DNA from 2 places in the Janthinobacterium sp. GW821-FHT03C08 genome. Region 1 is predicted to be linked to the other one. Evidence: predicted binding sites of a transcription regulator. Region 1 holds the regulator's gene; the other holds the start of a gene.
The links. The regulator LexA, encoded in region 1, represses DNA repair genes until DNA is damaged. The targets are predictions, from matches to a motif close to ACTGTATNNNNATACAGT.
Positions count from the first base shown of each region.

Region 2: a site for LexA is predicted at 5,127-5,144, ahead of AC07VL_RS15105 (putative DNA modification/repair radical SAM protein). Genes of this name have one in related genera too.

Region 1 covers NZ_JBWKUP010000010.1:15,576-24,625, reverse strand. The annotation lists gene trpA (tryptophan synthase subunit alpha) at 1-326, shown strand, start outside; gene accD (acetyl-CoA carboxylase, carboxyltransferase subunit beta) at 524-1,396, shown strand; gene folC (bifunctional tetrahydrofolate synthase/dihydrofolate synthase) at 1,498-2,796, shown strand; gene AC07VL_RS15525 (SPOR domain-containing protein) at 2,821-3,801, shown strand; gene AC07VL_RS15520 (CvpA family protein) at 3,822-4,310, shown strand; gene purF (amidophosphoribosyltransferase) at 4,350-5,873, shown strand; gene AC07VL_RS15510 (cystathionine gamma-synthase family protein) at 5,917-7,158, shown strand; gene lexA (transcriptional repressor LexA) at 7,377-8,012, opposite strand; gene rpsF (30S ribosomal protein S6) at 8,278-8,664, shown strand; gene priB (primosomal replication protein N) at 8,685-8,984, shown strand; gene rpsR (30S ribosomal protein S18) at 9,010-9,050, shown strand, end outside.
Region 2 covers NZ_JBWKUP010000009.1:234,713-243,762, reverse strand. The annotation lists gene AC07VL_RS15130 (response regulator) at 1-1,990, shown strand, start outside; gene AC07VL_RS15125 (TOBE domain-containing protein) at 2,062-2,829, opposite strand; gene AC07VL_RS15120 (sulfate/molybdate ABC transporter ATP-binding protein) at 2,870-3,571, opposite strand; gene modB (molybdate ABC transporter permease subunit) at 3,577-4,248, opposite strand; gene modA (molybdate ABC transporter substrate-binding protein) at 4,264-5,022, opposite strand; gene AC07VL_RS15105 (putative DNA modification/repair radical SAM protein) at 5,160-6,392, shown strand; gene AC07VL_RS15100 (UdgX family uracil-DNA binding protein) at 6,389-7,801, shown strand; gene AC07VL_RS15095 (hypothetical protein) at 7,984-8,328, opposite strand; gene AC07VL_RS15090 (bile acid:sodium symporter family protein) at 8,659-9,050, opposite strand, start outside.

The DNA.
Region 1 (9,050 bases):
CGACCGAAGAGCGTATCGCGCAAGTGGCCAAGGTTGGCGGCGGCTTCAGCTATTACGTATCGCTGAAAGGCGTCACGGGAGCGGGTAACATTGATACGGAACAGGTGGCCGAACGCCTCGCGGCCATCCGCCAGCATGTAAAATTACCCATCGGCGTGGGCTTCGGCATCCGCGATGGCGCCACGGCCAAGGCCGTTGCCAAGGTGGCCGATGCCGTCGTCATCGGCAGCCGCATCATCCAGGAAATTGAAAACGCCCCGGAAGGGGGCGCCGTCGATGCCGTGCGTAGCTTTACGGCAGGCATCCGCGCCGCACTGGACGCCTGAGCAAGCTTGCCGTTTACGCAAGATGCGTTGGCGGCAAAGTTCGACAGCCCGGCGATAAACGGCTACACTTCGGCCACTGATTTGCCTGTTATTGTGCAATAGATAAAATTTTTGGTGGCGTCCCGCGGGGCGTCGCCGTTGACCGTCTGCCGGGGGCGTCCACCGACGCTACCCCTACAAGGGCCCAAGGAGAAAATATGAGTTGGTTGGAAAAACTGCTGCCACCGCGCATACAGCGTTCGGATGCTGCCGCGCGCAAGACCATGCCGGAAGGCCTGTGGGTCAAGTGCCCCTCGTGCGAAGCCGTGCTGTACCGTACGGACCTGGAATCGAATTTGCACGTGTGTCCGAAATGCGACCATCACATGCGCATCCGCGCGCGTGAGCGCCTCGACAGCCTGCTCGACGCGGGCGGCCGCTATGAAATTGGCCAGGAAATCCTGCCCGTCGATACCCTGAAGTTCAAGGACAGCAAGAAATACCCGGACCGCCTGAAATCCGCCATGGAAGCGACGGGCGAGACGGATGCGATGGTCGTCATGGGCGGCGCCATCATGAGCCTGCCAGTGGTCGTGGCGTGCTTCGAATTCGAATTCATGGGCGGCTCCATGGGCTCCGTCGTCGGCGAGCGATTCGTGCGCGGCGCGCAGATCGCGCTGGAACAGAAAGTGCCGTTCATTTGCATCACCGCCACCGGCGGCGCGCGCATGCAGGAAGGCTTGCTGTCGCTGATGCAGATGGCGAAGACCACGGCCATGCTGACCAAGTTGTCGGAAAAGAAATTGCCGTTCATCAGCGTGCTGACTGACCCGACCATGGGCGGCGTGTCCGCCTCGTTCGCCTTCATGGGCGACGTCGTCATCGCCGAACCGAAGGCGCTGATCGGCTTTGCCGGTCCCCGCGTTATTGAAAACACCGTGCGCGAAAAACTGCCGGAAGGCTTCCAGCGTGCCGAGTTCCTCGTCACCAAGGGCGCCGTCGACATGATCGTCGACCGCCGCAAGATGCGCGAAGAAATCGCCCGCTTGCTGGCCTTGCTGCAGAACCAGGCCGTCGAAGTCTTGGCGTAACGCCAAAGTAACAGGCCGGGCGGTGTCCTGCGGACCCGCCTGGTTGCCACGCAACACCGTCTGCGCGCCTCGCGCACTGTCTCCTCATCAAGAAGTCTCCCATGCAAAACCTCCCCACCACCTTGCCGGACTGGCTCGCCCTGCTGGAAACCCGCCATTCGGAAACCCAGATCAACATGGGCCTGGACCGCGTGCAAGCCGTCAAGGCGCGCATGCAGCTGGCTTTTACCTGCCCCGTGATCATGGTGGCGGGCACGAATGGCAAGGGGTCCACCTGCGCCATGCTGGAATCCGTACTGTTGCGCGCCGGATACAAAGTGGGGCTGTACATCAAGCCGCACTTCCTTGATTTTAATGAGCGCGCGCGCGTGCTGGGCGAGATGGCCAGCGACGAGCAGCTCGTCGCCAGCTTCCATGCCGTCGAAGCCGTGCGGGGCGAAACGCCGCTCACGTATTTCGAATTCACCACCCTGGCCATCCTGCATCTGCTGTCGCAGGCCAACCTCGATGTGGCCATCCTGGAAGTGGGCCTGGGCGGGCGCCTGGACGCCGTCAACGTGATCGACGCGGACGTGGCCATCGTCACCAGCGTCGACATCGACCACACGGATTACCTGGGCGACACGCGCGAAGCCATCGGCTTTGAAAAGGCGGGCATCTTCCGTCCGGGCAAGGCGGCCATCTGCAGCGACCCCGTGCCGCCCCAGTCGCTGATCGACCATGCCGAGGCCATCGGTGCCGACCTGTGGCTGATGGGCCGCGATTTCAATTATTCGGGCGACAAGCAGCAGTGGAACTACGGCGGGCGCGAGCAGCGCCGCAATTCGCTGGCGTATCCAAGCTTGCGTGGCGCCAACCAGATCCTCAACGCGACGGCCGTGCTGGCCGCGCTGGAAGTGCTGAAGCTGAAACTGCCCGTGGGCGCGCAGGAAGTGCGCACGGGCCTTGTGACGGTGGAACTGCCGGGCCGCTTCCAGGTCCTGCCAGGCCGCCCCAGCGTGATCCTCGACGTGGCGCACAACCCCCATGCGGCGTCGGCACTGAACCAGAACCTGGGCAATATGGGTTTCCACCCGTACACCTACGCCGTCTTCGGCTCCATGCAGGACAAGGATATCGATGGCGTCCTCGCCGCGATGGGCGAGCACGTCGACCACTGGTGCCTGACGGGCCTGCCCTCGCCCCGCGCGGCCACGGCCTCCGAACTGGCCGCCAAGGTGCAGATCATGCTGGAAGGCAAGCCTGACAGCAGCGAGCATACCGTATCTATTTTCGATGATCCGGCACAAGCTTTTGCAAATGCAATGAGCCGGGCCGGTGAGAATGATAGAATTGTGGTCTTTGGTTCTTTCCTCACCGTCGCTGGTGTGATGAAGGCCCGGAAATCCTCTCTTCACTGAAACGCACTCGACTGAAAATCACGCATGGGCTTGTTCTCGAAACTGTTTAAAAACAAGCAAGAATCCTCTGGCGAAGACAGCGGCTTTTATGTCCCTGGCGAAGCACAGTCGCCGACCCGCAAACGGGCCGCCAACACGGCCGGTGGCGGCGGCTCCCGCCGTGGCGGCAAGGAAGCGCCGGACCCGGTCTTGCCAGAGAAAAAACGCGCACGCCGCCGCCTCGTCGGGGCTGTCGCCCTGGCCCTGGGCGTGGCCGTCGGCTTGCCGATGCTGCTCGATTCCGAGCCGAAAGCACCGTTCAACGATATCGCCATCGATATTCCGTCAAAGGAAAAGGCTGCACCGGCGCCCGTGCCGGCCGTCCCGGCCCGGGCCGCATCGAATGGCCTGGACCAGTCCGAGGAAATCGTCGACGCGCCGCTGCCGCCTGCGGCCAAGCCGATGCCGGCACCCGTGCTGGCTGCCGCCGAGCCTGCGCCGCTCAAGCCGGCCTATGTCGAGCCGAAACCCGAGCCCAAGCCTGAGCCCAAGCCGGTCAAGGTGGAACCGAAACCGGAACCGAAACCCGAACCGAAACCCGAGCCGAAGCACGAAACCAAGCCGGAGCCGAAACACGAGCCCAAGCCTGAACCGAAGCATGAGGTCAAGCCGGAAGCCAAGCCTGAACCGAAGCCTGCCAAGCCGGCGCAGTCGGCCGACGATGCTGCGCGCGCGCTGGCGATTCTGGAAGGCAAGCCGCAAGACAAGCAGCAGGAGAAAGCCCATGACGCCGGCTCCGGCAAGTTCGTGGTGCAGGTGGCGGCACTGGCAACGCAGGACAAGGTCGACGAATTGCAGGAAAAACTGCGCGAAGCGGGCATCAAGTCGTACACGCAGAAGGTCTCCAGCCCCGCTGGCGAACGCATCCGCGTGCGCGTGGGGCCATTCGGCAGCCGCGAAGACGCGGAAAAGACGCGCGCCAAGCTGCAAAAGCTGGGCCTGGGCGGCAGCCTGGTGCCGGCGTGATGTTGCAAGGCTGAACGGGCGTGACGATTTTCGATTATCTGGTGCTGTTCGTGCTGGTGACGTCCGTGCTGATCAGCATGATGCGCGGCCTGGTCAAGGAAATACTGTCCTTGGTCAGCTGGATCGTGGCTTTCGTCATTGCCAACGCGTATGGCGCCACCCTGGCGAAATTCCTGCCGGAAGCCGTGCCGGGCGAAGCCGTCCGCCTGTTGCTGGCCTTCGTGGTGCTGTTCATCGGCGTGCGCATTTTGATGGGATTGCTGTCCATGACGGTCGACGCACTGGTCAAGGTGACGGGCCTGAGCCTGGCCGACCGCACCCTGGGCAGCCTGTTCGGCGTGGCGCGGGGCCTTGTGATCGTGCTGACCGCCGTCATCTTGTGTGGCATGACGTCCATCCCGCAGCAGCCATTCTGGAAGAACGCGCTGCTCAGCCCGCTTGCAGAGCAGGGCGCGCGCGCCATCAAGCCTTATCTGCCTGCCGCTTACGCGCAGCATGTGAAATTTTGAATTTTTTTTAAAATCAGTAGCACAGTTTAGGAGCACACCATGTGTGGCATCGTCGGCGTCGTTTCCCATCAACCTGTCAATCAATTGCTCTATGATGCATTGTTGCTCTTGCAACATCGCGGTCAGGATGCGGCAGGGATTGCGACCAATCACAGCAGTATGTTTTCCATGCACAAGGCCAATGGCCTCGTGCGTGACGTCTTCCGTACGCGCAACATGCGTTCGCTGCAAGGCAATTCGGGCATCGGTCACTGTCGCTATCCGACGGCCGGTTCGTCGAGCGAAGAGGAAGCACAGCCGTTTTATGTGAATGCGCCGTTCGGCATCACCCTGGCGCACAATGGCAACCTGACCAACTGGGAACAGTTGAAGCAGGAAATGTTCAAGAACGACCGCCGCCACATCAATACCGATTCCGACTCGGAAGTGCTGCTCAACGTGCTGGCGCATGAAATCCAGGAAGCGACGACGGGCCTGAACCTGGACCCGGACGCCATCTTCAAGGCCGTTACCGTGCTGAACCGTCGCGTCAAGGGTGGCTATGCTGCCGTGGCGCAAATTGCCGGCGTGGGCTTGCTGGCCTTCCGCGACCCGCACGGCATCCGTCCGCTGTGCCTGGGCATCAATGAAAGCGAGCAGGGCACCGAGTACCTGATCGCCTCCGAATCCGTGGCCCTGGAAGGCATGGGCTTCCGTTTCGTGCGCGACATCGGCCCCGGTGAAGCCGTCTTCATCGATGCCGACAAGCAATTGCACAGCCGCCAATGCGCGGACAATGCCAGCCTGAATCCCTGCGTCTTCGAATTCGTCTACCTGGCCCGTCCCGACTCCGTCATCGACGGCGCTTCCGTGTACGCCACGCGCCTGAAAATGGGCGAATACCTGGCCGAAAAGATCCGCACCGAGCTGCCAGGCGTGCATATCGACGTGGTCATGCCGATTCCCGACTCCTCGCGTCCGGCCGCCATCCAGCTGGCCATGGCGCTGAACATCGAGTACCGCGAAGGCTTCATCAAGAACCGCTACATCGGCCGCACCTTCATCATGCCGGGCCAGGCGGCGCGCAAGAAGTCCGTGCGCCAGAAGCTCAACGCCATCCCGTCCGAATTCAAGGATAAAGTGGTGCTGCTGGTCGACGATTCCATCGTGCGCGGCACCACCAGCCGCGAAATCGTGCAGATGGCGCGCGAAGCGGGCGCAACGAAGGTCATCTTCGCCTCGGCCGCGCCGCCGGTCATCTTCCCGAACGTGTACGGCATCGACATGCCGACACGCGACGAGCTGATCGCCTACGGCCGCACGACGGAAGAAGTGTGCCGCGAAATCACGGCCGATTACCTGGTGTACCAGGATATCGGCGCGCTGAAGCAGGCCATCGCCGACGTCAACCCGGCCCTGACCAGCTTCGAGGCCTCGTGCTTCGACGGCGTGTACGTGACGGGCGACGTGTCGCAGGAATACCTGGACCGCCTGGAATATGCGCGCCACCATCCGAAGGCGGCAGCGCCGGAAGACACGCCACGTTCCCAGCTGAACCTGAACCTGGCAACGACAGAAGCGTAATTATCTTGCCCGGCTAGCGCCGGGCTTTTTTTGCTCCGCGATCATGAACGATAAAAAAAACTACGGCTTTACCACTACCATCCTGCATAACGACCGCCGCAAGGGCATCGAGCATGGCTCGCTGCACAAGCCCGTGCACACCTCCGTCGCGTTTGGTTACGCCGATGCGCGCCAGCTCGCGTCCGTGTTCCAGGGCAAGGAGCCGGGCTTCCGCTACGGCCGCCAGGGCAACCCGACCGTTTCCGCGCTGGAAGACAAGGTCAACAAGATGGAAGACGGCGTGGCGACCCTGTGCTTCGCCACCGGCATGGGCGCCATCGGCGCCGTGGTGCAGTCGCTGCTGCGCGCGGGCGACCACGTCGTGTCGTCGGCATTCCTGTTTGGCAACACCAACAGCCTGTGGCAAACGGTGACGGGGCAGGGCATAGGCGTGTCCTTCGTCGATGCCACCGATGTCGCCAACGTGGCGGCCGCCATCACGCCGACGACGCGGATTGTTTTCGTGGAAACCATCGCCAACCCGCGCACGCAGATCGCCGACCTGCAAAAAATCGGCGACCTGTGCCGCGAGAAGGGCATCCTGTATATCGTCGACAATACGATGACGACGCCCTACCTGTTCCGTCCGAAGGCCGTGGGCGCGGGCCTGGTGGTCAACGCTCTGACGAAATCCATCGGCGGCCACGGCAATGCGCTGGGCGGCAGCTTGACGGACACGGGCGTGTTCGACTGGACGCAGTATCCGAATATTTTCGAGAATTACAAGAAGGCGGCGCCCGCGCAATGGGGCATTGCGCAAATCCGCGCCAAGGCCTTGCGCGACTTCGGCGCCTCCTTGGGGCCGGAAGCGGCGCACCATATCGCCGTCGGCGCGGAAACCATGGCCTTGCGCATGGACCGCACCTGCTCGAATGCCCTGGCGCTGGCCACCATACTGGCCGCCGACCCGCGCGTGGCCGCCGTGCATTATCCCGGCTTGCCGTCGCACCCGCAGCATGCGCTGGCCAGCGAGCTGTTCCGCAGCTATGGCTCGCTGTTCAGCTTTGAGTTGATGGATGGCATCGACTGCTTCGATTTCCTCAACCGCCTGAATCTGGCCATTCCCGCAAGCAACCTGGGCGACACGCGCACCCTGGTCATTCCCGTCGCCCACACGATTTTCTATGAGATGGGGGCCGAGCGCCGCGCCAGCATGGGCATCGCCGAATCGCTGATCCGCGTCTCCGTCGGCATCGAGGACGAGGTGGATCTGCTCGAGGATTTCCGCCAGGCACTTGATGTCTAAGTTGCCGGACAAATGAAAAGGGCCGCAACAGTCATGCTGTTGCGGCCCTTTGTTTTTCGCCGTTCAATGGTAATGTCTTCGTGCCTTCAGAAACCGTAGCGGGCAAGCCCAATATCGGGTTGAGTAGCGGAGCTGTACATTGTACGGGGGGCGCCCAGCTAGCGAGCAACGGATGCCCGAGAGTGGGCTGCGCAGTAGGTTTATGAGGGCGCGTTCAATCAATGCCAGCTGCGCATCAAGCCCACGGCCAGGCCTTCCAGGGCAAATTCATCTTCCGGTGACACGGTGATGACCTTGAAGTCGGGGTTTTCCGGCAGCAGTTCGATGACGGAGCCCGTCTTCTTGTAGCGCTTGACGGTGACTTCGTCGCCGATGCGGGCGACGACGATCTGGCCGTTCTTGGCGCTGTCGACCTTCTTCACGGCCAGCAAGTCGCCATCCATGATGCCGGCGTCGCGCATGGACCAGCCGCGCACCTTCAGCAGGAAGTCGGGCTTGGCCGAAAACAGGGCCGGGTCGACGTTGTAGCTCGCTTCCAGGTTTTCCTGCGCCAGGATGGGTGAACCGGCTGCCACGCGGCCGATCAGGGGCAGCGACATCAGCAGCGCTGCCGGCACCTTCGCCGGCAGCGTTTCGGCCGCCGCGCCGATCAGGCGGATGCCGCGCGAGGTGCCGGGCGAAATCTCGATCGCGCCCTTGCGGGCCAGGGCCTGCAAATGCTCTTCGGCCGCGTTGGCCGATTTGAAGCCCAATTCATTGGCGATCTCGGCACGGGTGGGAGGAAAGCCCGTATTTTCAATCGCGTCCTTGATCAGGTTCAGGATTTGTTCTTGTCGTGCTGTCAGCTTGATCATGAGCGGTGGGTGCATACTAAAATGCTGTCTATATGAACAGTCTGTATTTTTGTACAGTATCGCCCACTATGCAAGGGGATTTCGGGCTTTTTCGCCGATTTTCAAAGAAAACCTGCTATCGGGGCAAGAAAGGTGGCGGCCGGCAGGCGCGGCGCAAGCAATCATTGAATAGTTCGCAAAAGGCGGTTATAATCTTCGGCTGACCTTCCCACACCCGTCTTGACGCCGGGGTGGGCGATTATCAATCCGACCTGAAGGAGTTTGCATGCGTCATTATGAAATAGTCTTTATCGTCCATCCGGACCAAAGCGAGCAAGTGCCCGCGATGATCGAACGCTACAAAGCCAGCGTAACCACCCGCGGCGGTTCGGTTCACCGCGTGGAAGATTGGGGCCGCCGTCAAATGGCTTACTCGATCCAAAAGCTGCCTAAAGCACACTACATCTGCCTGAACATCGAATGCGACAACGAGACCCTGGTCGAGTTGGAAACAGCATTCAAATTCAATGATGCCGTGTTGCGTCACCTGACCGTTAAAATGAAGAAAGCTGAAACAGCTCCTTCGCCGATGATGAAATCGGTACAACGCGAAGACGCGGCCAAAAGCCACCGCACCGAAGCACCAGCAGCCGCTCCAGCCGCAGCCGCTTAATTTTTGACCAGGATCGTGCGCTGAACCAGCTACAAGTAACCGCCATCATTGCCGAGCGCGAAATATTGCGCTATACCCCGGCAGGGCTGCCGATTGTGAATGCAGTATTGCAACACAGTTCGCAGCAGATGGAAGCAGGAATTGCCCGTTTGACCGAGTTTGATGTTGCCGCGCTAGCCGCTGGCGAAATCTCAGGCCGGTTCAGCCAGGCAAGCTTGGGTGGGGTGTATCAGTTCACGGGTTTCCTGGCCAGAAAGAGCCGCAACAGCAAGAGTTTGGTGTTTCACATCATTGATTTTAGTGCAGTCATTCCCGACTAGCGCATTTTAGATACAGGAGCCTGACATGGCATTCGGTAAAAAGTTCGACAAAAATAAGCTCAAGCT
Region 2 (9,050 bases), on a different contig from region 1:
CGAGACGCGCGCCCTGGAGCTGGAGCAGGAACGCGACCGCGCCGAGGCGGCCAACCGCGCCAAGAGCGACTTCGTCGCCAACATGAGCCATGAAATCCGCACGCCCCTGAACGCCGTGCTGGGCATGGTGTATCTGTTGGGAAATACCAAGCTCAACATCGAACAGCGCAAGTACCTGACCATGGTACGCGTGGCGGGGCAGTCCCTGTTGGGCATCCTCAACGATGTGCTCGATTTTTCCAAGATCGAGGCGCGCCGCATGGACTTGTCGCCCGTCGAATTCGACCTCGACGAGGTCATGAATACGCTGGCCACGACGATGACCATGAACGCGGGCGAGAAAGAGCTGGAGCTGGCCATCGCCGTCGAGCCCGACGTGCCGCGCCGCCTCGTCGGCGACGCCCAGCGCCTGCAGCAAATCCTCGTCAACCTGGCCGGCAACGCCATCAAGTTTACCGAGAGCGGCGAAGTGGTGGTGGCCGTCAGCCTGGCCGAGGGCGACACTGAACAGGCCTGGCTGCGCTTCGAGGTGCGCGACACGGGCATCGGCATGACGGCCCAGCAGCAGGCCCAGCTGTTCACGGCCTTTTCGCAGGGCGACCAGAGCATCACGCGGCGCTTCGGCGGCACGGGCCTGGGCCTGGCCATCAGCAAGCACCTGATCCACATGATGGGCGGCGAAATCGCCGTCGCCAGCAGCGAAGGCAAGGGCAGCCGCTTCTGGTTCAGCGTGCCGTTCGAGGTGCTGGCGCCGCCGGCCGAAGCGCGCCGCACGCCCACCCTGGGGCCGCTGCGCCTCCTGGTGGCCGACGACAACCGCACCACGCGCGAGCTGATCGTCAAGCTGATCCATGCCTGGGGCTGGGATGCGGACGAGGTCGATTCGGGCTTTGCCGCCATCGAGCTGTACCGCGAACGCCTGGCGCAGCAGCAGCCCTACGACGTGGTGCTGGCCGACTGGCACATGCCCGTCATGGATGGCCTGGCCACGGCCAAGGCCATCCGGCAAGCCGCGTCAGGCCAGCGCCAGCCCATCGTGGTGATGGTCAACGCCTTTGCGCGCAACCACCTGGAGGAAATCTCCAGCGCGGCCGAGGCCGATGTCGTGCTGATGAAGCCCATCACGGGCTCGAGCCTGTTCGATGCCCTGCACCAGGCGCTGATCGCGCAGAACGACGGCGGCGAGCAGCGCATGCTGCACCAGCCGCTGGGGACGGAACTGGCCGGCGTGCATTTCCTGCTGGTGGAAGACAACCATTTGAACCAGGCCGTGGCGCGCGGCATCCTCGAACACATGGGCGCCACCCTGGACGTGGTGGGCGACGGCTTGCAGGCCGTGGAACGGCTGCGCACGGAAGCGCTGCGCTACGACATCGTGCTGATGGACATGCAGATGCCCGTCATGGACGGTTTCAGCGCCACCCAGCTGATCCGCACGGAGCTGCGCCTGCAGCTGCCCGTGATCGCCATGACGGCCGGCGTGCTGGCCTCCGAGCGCGAACGCTGCATGTCGGCCGGCATTACCGATTTCATCGCCAAGCCCGTCGTGGTGGAAGAGATGATGGAAGTCATCCTGCGCCACCTGCCCAAGCGGCCACCGGCGCAGCCGGCCAGCGCCGCGCCGCCCGCCGATGACGAGGTGTTTACCATGGCGCCGCTGATGCGCGTGATGGGCCGCGATGCGAAAGGCCGCGGGGTGCTGCGGCGCATGGTGGAAGATGCTCTGAACAAGGGCATGACGCCCGTGCGCGACGCCGAAACGGCCTTGCAGGCGGGCCGCCACAGCGAGGTGGCGCGCATCCTGCACGGCTTGCGCGGCTCCGTGGGCACCCTCGGCACGAAACGCCTGATCCGCGCCGCCTTCGCTACCGAGGAAGCCATCGACGCGGGCCGCCACGACGAGGTGGCGGCGCTGCTGTCGGGGGCGGGGGAGGAACTGCAACTGGCGCTAGCCGCGGCGCGCGAATGGCTGTCCAGGCTGGAGGATTAGGCTCGTTTGAACCCAACAGATAAAGGCCGGGGTCATACCTTCAGGGTACGCCCCCAGTCCTTGCTTTGGGTTTAGGCGGGCACGCCCAGGATCACGCTGGACGCCTTGAAGATGGCCGTCACGCTGCTGCCGATGGCGATGCCCAGGTCGGCGCTGCTCTGGTTCGTGATGATGGCGGCAATCGTGCCGCCGCGCGACAGGTCCAGCACCACTTCCGTGTTGACGGCGCCCGTCTGCACGCGCGTGACGGTGCCGGCCAATTGGTTGCGCGCCGAAAAGCGCGCCCCTGCGCTGTCGGCCACGAGGATGATGGACGAGGCCTTGATCAGCGCAAACGCTTCCGCGCCGGGCGCCAGGCCCAGGCTGGCGCTGCTGCCCTGCGTGACGACGGCTACGATATGCTGGCCGCCCGGCAATTCCAGGGTGACTTCATCGTTGACGGCACCCTGTTTCAGTTCAGCAACTTTGCCCAGGAATTGATTGCGTGCGGTGGTTTTCATGGCCATTCTCCGTATGAGTAAAAGATCGTCGGCGATGCCTTCCGCCTGGCTGCCCAGCTGGCGCAGGTAGCGGGCATGCTCGCGCTCGATGATACGAAAATTGTCGACCAGCTGGCGTCCCCGTTGCGTCAGCCGCGTGCCGCCGCCGCCCTTGCCGCCCGTCAAGCGCTCGACCAGCGGTTCGCCAGCCAGGTTGTTCATGGCGTCGATGGCGTCCCAGGCCGCCTTGTAGCTCATCTTGACGAGCTTGGCCGCCTGCGTGATGGAGCCGCACTCGGCGATGGCGCCCAGCAATTCCACGCGCCCGGCCCCTCCCAGGTGCTCGCCGCCCACCGTCATCCATACCGAGCCCTGCAGGCCGATTTCCGCTGTCGCCGATTTATCCAATGCGTTCACCCAATGCCGTATTTTCTTCCATGCTGTCAATTTGACCGTCGCGCAAGTAAAGCACATGTTCGCCCAGGATGCGCGCATCCTCCGGATCATGGGTGATCAGGATCATGGGCACGTCCAGGCGCTGCTGCCACTGGCTCAGTTCCAGGCGCATTTTGACACGCAGGGCCGGATCGAGGGCGGCAAACGGCTCGTCGAGCAGCAGCGCGGCCGGTTCGGCCACGAGCGCCCTCGCCAGCGCCACCCTTTGGCGCTGGCCTCCGGACAACTCGTCGGGGAACTGGTGTGCCAGTTCCTGCAAGTGAAACGCGTCCAGCCAGTGATCGACCTTCTGCAGTTTTTCGCGCGCGCGCGGATTGAACCAGCCGCGCGCCAGGCCGAAGCCCACATTCTGGCGCACCGTCAGGTGCGGGAACAGGGCGTAGTCCTGGAACAGGTAGGCCACGTTGCGCTGCTGCGGCGGCAAATTGATGCCGCCGGCCGAATCGAACAGGGTGCGCCCGTTGAGGCGGATATGGCCTGCGTCCGGGGTGAAAAGTCCGGCAATGGCTTTCAGGGTCATGCTCTTGCCGGCCCCGGACGGGCCATACACGGCGATGCGCTGGCTGTGCGACGTGCATTGCACGTGCATGTCGAAACGGCGTTTGCCGGAGCGCAAGGTGGCGCGGAGGTCGAGGTCGAGTTGCATGGGCGTCATTTGTGAACGATGCGCCCGGGCGCCAGGCGGCCAGCCGACAGCAGCACCACGATACACACGATGGAGGTGATCAGCACGAGGGTGTTGGCGACGTCGTCCTGGCCCGCCTGCACGGCTTCATACACGGCCACGGACAGGGTCTGCGTCTTGCCGGGAATGCTGCCGGCCACCATCAGGGTGGCGCCGAACTCGCCCAGCGCGCGCACGAAGCCCAGCAGTACGCCGGCCAGGATGCCGCGCCAGGCCAGCGGCAGGGTCACGCGGAAGAAAATCGCCATTTCCGAGATGCCCAGCACGCGGGCGGCCTGTTCCAGCTGGCCGTCGACGGCCTCGAAGGCGGCGCGCGCGGGCTTGAAGACGAGGGGAAAGGCGACCACCGTGGAAGCGATGACGGCGCCCTGCCACGTAAAGATCAGGTTGATGCCGAAGTTGTCCTGCAGCCAGATGCCCAGGGTGCCGCGGCGACCCAGCAGCACCAGCAGGTAATAGCCGAGCACGGTGGGCGGCATCACCATGGGCAGCGTCAGGAGGGCGTCGAGCAGCTCGCGCCCGGGAAAGCGCGTGCGCGCCAGCAGATAGCCCGTACCGATGCCGAGCAGCAAATTGAGCGCCGTGGCCCACGCCGCCACCTTCAGCGACAGGGCCAGCGCGGTCCAGGCGATATCCATTTGCCGTCGTATGCCTTATGGCTTCTTGAAACCGTATTTGGCCAGGATGGCTTGCGCCGGCGCCGTCTGCAGGTAGCTGACGAAACGCTTCGCTTCGGCCTGGTTGGCGCTATCCTTGATGGTGGCGATCGGGTACAGCACGGGCGCCTCCAGCGGCACTTCCAGCACCACATTGACTTTATCCTTCATGATGGCCGCGTCGGTGCCATACACGAAGCCCGCATCGACTTCGCCGCGCGCCACGTAATCGAGCGACTGGCGCACGTTCTGCGTGCTGATGGCCTTGGGCTGCACGGCCTCCCACAATTTCGCCTTCTTCAGCGCGCCTTCCGAATAGCGGCCGACGGGCACGCTGGCCGGATTGGCGATGGCCACGCGGGTCACGCCCTTCTGCGTCAGGTCGGCCAGCGCCTTGATGCCCAGCTTGCTGTCGTGCGGCACGATCAGCACCAGGCTGTTGCTGACGAAGTCGTGGCGGTCGGCCGGTAGCACCAGGCCCTGCTTTTGCGCCGCGTCCATGGTTTCCTGGTCGGCCGAAGCAAACACGTCCACGGGCGCGCCCTTGACGATCTGCTGCAGCAGCACGCCCGAGGCGGCGAAGTTCAGGGACACCTTGCTGCCCGGATATTGCGCTTCATAGCCCTGCGCCGCATCCTTGAACGCATTCGTCAGGCTGGCCGCGGCCGACACCACCACTTCGCCGGCAAAGGCGGACGAGGCGGCGGTGGCGAGGAGGGCGGTGCCGAGGAGCTTGGCGAGGGAAGTGAGGCGCATGGTCGTATCCTTAAAGAGAAGAGAACAAGGCCCGTAATATACACCGATATATAACGTTCTGCCATGCATCAGCTCAAGCCTGCGCAAGGCGGATTCCCTGATATACTGTATATAAACACAGTATATCGAGGCAAGCCATGGAATTGACGGACAAGCTGGAAATCCTCGCCGATGCGGCGAAGTACGATGCGTCCTGCGCCAGCAGCGGCGCGCCCAAACGCGATTCCATCGGCAAGGATGGCTTTGGCGCCACCACGGGCATGGGCATTTGCCACAGCTACACGCCGGACGGGCGCTGCGTCTCGCTGCTCAAGATCCTGCTGACGAATTACTGCCTGTACGATTGCCAGTACTGCGTCAACCGCCGCAGCTCGAACGTGCCGCGCGCGCGGTTTACGGTGGCCGAAGTGGTCAAGCTGACGGCTGACTTTTACCTGCGCAACTACATCGACGGCCTGTTCCTCAGCTCCGGCATCATCCAGTCGGCCGACTACACGATGGAGCAGCTGGTGCAGGTGGCGCGCGAGCTGCGCGAGGTGCACCAGTTCCGCGGCTACATCCACCTGAAAACCATCCCCGACGCCGATCCGGCCCTGATCGCGCAGGCGGGCCGCTATGCCGACCGCCTCAGCGTCAACATCGAGTTGCCCACGCAGGACAGCGTGCAGAAACTGGCGCCGGAAAAGAGCGTACACACGATCAAGCTGGCCATGGGTGCCATCCGCCGCAAGCTCGATGAAAAGGCCGAAGAACCGCGCTCGCCGCGCTTCGCGCCGGCCGGGCAAAGCACGCAGATGATCGTCGGCGCCGATGCCAGCGACGACCAGCAAATCCTCGCCACGGCCGAGACCCTGTATGGCAGCTACAAGCTCAAGCGCGTGTACTACTCCGCCTTCAGCCCCATCCCCGACAGCCCGAAAAGCGTGCCGCTGGCGCCGCCGCCGATGCTGCGCGAACACCGGCTGTACCAGGCCGATTTCTTGCTGCGCAGCTACGGTTTCCAGGCCAACGAATTGCTGCCCGCCACGGGCGGCAACCTGGCGCTCGACATCGATCCCAAGCTGGCCTGGGCGCTGGCGCACCGCGAACATTTTCCGCTGGACTTGAACCGCGCCGCGCAGCACATGATCGCGCGCGTGCCCGGCATCGGCCTGCGCAACGCGCAGCGCATCGTCGACCTGCGCCGCCTGCGGCAGGTGCGCTACGCCGACCTGTCGCGCCTGCGCTGCAGCATGAAGAAAATCGCCCCCTTCATCATCACGGCCGACTACTTTCCCGCGCGCGACACCACGGCATCGGAACACCTGCGCAGCGCCATGGCGGAGGCGCCGCAGCAAATGCATCTGTGGCCGGAGCTGCAGGCGGCATGAACGCCGTCGTCCGGCTGGCGCAGTCCTTCGACGAGTGGCGCGCGGCGGCACGCGAATTGATCGCGCTCAAGGTGCCGCCCGCTAACGTCGCCTGGCTCGCGCAGCCAGACGGCGGCGACCTGTTTTCCTCCCCGCCAGAGGCGACCGCTACCGATGCCCCCATGCTGCGCCTGCCCCGCCAGCTGGTGGAACTGCTGCAGGCCGCCGCCTGTTTCAAGGTACACGACCGCTGGGCGTTTTTATATCAAGTGCTCTGGCGCTGGCAGCACGGCCAGCACGACGTGATGTCGCCGGCCGACGCGGACGGCGCGCGCCTGCACGCCATGGCCAAGGCCGTGCGGCGCGAAGAGCACGACATGCACGCCTACGTGCGCTTCCGCGAACGCGGCGAGGCGCAAGGGGCACCGCGTTTTGTCGCCTGGTTCGAACCGACGCACGAGGTGCTGCCGCAAGTGGCGCGCCACTTCGCGCGCCGCATGGGCTCCATCAGCTGGATGATCGCCACGCCCGATGCCAGCATGCTGTGGGATGGCGCCACCCTGCACGCGGGGCCGGCCCTGCTGCGCAGTGCGGCCGAGATCGACGATGCGGGCGAAGCCCTGTGGCTGACCTACTACCGCAGCATCTTCAACCCGGCCCGCGTGAATGCGGATTTGCTGCACAGCCATATCCCATCGCGCTTCTGGAAAAACCTGCCGGAAGGCGCCATCGTGCCCGCCATGCTGAGCGGTGCGGCCAACGGCGAGCGCCGCACGGGCCAGACGGCCAGCGTGGGACAGCGCCAGGGCGCCGCCATGATCCAGATCAACTCCGAGCGGGCCCAGCCCGCGCGCGCGACTGCCACGACGCTGGACCAGTGCCGCCGCTGCGAGTTATGGAAGAGCGCCACCCAGGCCGTGCCCGGCATCGGCCCGCACACCGCCCGCATCATGCTCGTCGGCGAGCAGCCGGGCGACCAGGAAGACCTGGCGGGCTTGCCCTTTGTGGGCCCGGCCGGCGCAGTGCTCGAGCAGGCCATGCAGGAAGCGGGCCTGGCGCGCGACAGCCTATATCTGACCAATGCCGTCAAGCATTTCAAGTGGGAACCGCGCGGCAAGCGCCGCCTGCACAAGACGCCTGCGCAGCGCGAAATCCTCGCCTGTCATGGCTGGCTGGAAGAAGAGATCGAACGTGGCAAACCACAGGTAATCGTGGCGCTGGGCAGCACGGCATTGAAAGCCGTGCTGCAGGATGGCGCGGCCAGCATGACGCCGCTGATCGGCACGCCCATCGAACGCGACGGGCGCTGGGTCGTGACCGTGTATCACCCGTCATATGTGCTGCGCGCACGGGACGAAGAGAGCCGGCGCCAGGCGTATGCGGTGATCGTTGATGGCTTGCGGCAGGCGCAGAAGTTGCTGAAAGGCTAGTCAGAGGTGACGACATCGCTTGCGGGTGGCGCCTGCGATGTCGTAAAGGCGATCGGATCGTCGAGACTAAAGCCCGGCGCCATTTACCAAGCGCGTTGTGCCCCCGCATGTGGCAGAAAATGACTATGACTCTATTTTTCAATAGCAATATTCATCTAACAAAAAACTTGTTTCTTTACTTCTCACAACGAGAGCAGTTTCCACCATATCACGCCCCATCCAATGCCTGCGATAGCGAAAAAAGCGCCATGCTTGCGCAATCCCAGCCACACCAGCGTGCCAAGCAAGACATAGAAAACCACATTGGCTGCCATCGAAAACAAGAAAATTTCCGGTTCCATCTGAGGGTTAGCCGCTGCCAACATCATTACAGACGTCGGCCAAAGCAACAGTTGCAGTTTGAACACAATGCGCTGCATATCGAAATATGGACTGTAATCAAGAAAATGCCATACAACCCGAGAAAGAAATGGAATAATCAATCCACTCAAGGAAAAAATGGCGATTATTCTTGCAAATGACATCATGCTTCCTCACCGTTTTTTTATGAAATAAGAGTCAATACTTTCCGCATATGGTTCCTGATTCGACGCTTGCATCAGTGATACAAATCAGCTCTGCCAATTACCCGCCATCTGGATGCGCCTGTTCCGCTCGCGCAGCATGGTGACGTTTCAATCATTGCTGGCAAGCCCCATACATTACAACACAAAAAAATGCTTGAAAGATAACTTCTATATTGAACTGATTGTCCAGCAGTACCTCGCCCATGGCCTGAGGCACCAATCCACGGCTTTCCGCGCCGCGCAGGCAAAAAAATACCGCGCCAGGCGCGGTATGGGGAGCTGAGCCTTCGCTCAGGACGTCGCCGCCGGCACTTCCTGCGCCTCGTCGCGCCGCGCATAACGCTGCGCAATCACGGCGCAGATCATCAGCTGAATCTGATGGAACAGCATCAGCGGCAAAATCACCATGCCCAGCGAGTGCGCGGCGAACAAGACCTTGGCCATGGGCACGCCGCTGGCCAGGCTTTTCTTCGAGCCGCAAAAGACGATGGCGATCTCGTCTTCCTTGCTAAAGCCCAGGCGGCGGCTGATGAACGTCATCAGGCCCAGGACCAGCGCCAGCAGCACGATGCTGAACACGCCCAGCGCCACTAGGGTTTCCACCGAGATCGTGTGCCACAGGCCTTCGCTGACGGCTTCGCTGAAGGCCGTGTAGACCACCAGCAAAATGGAACCCTGGTCGA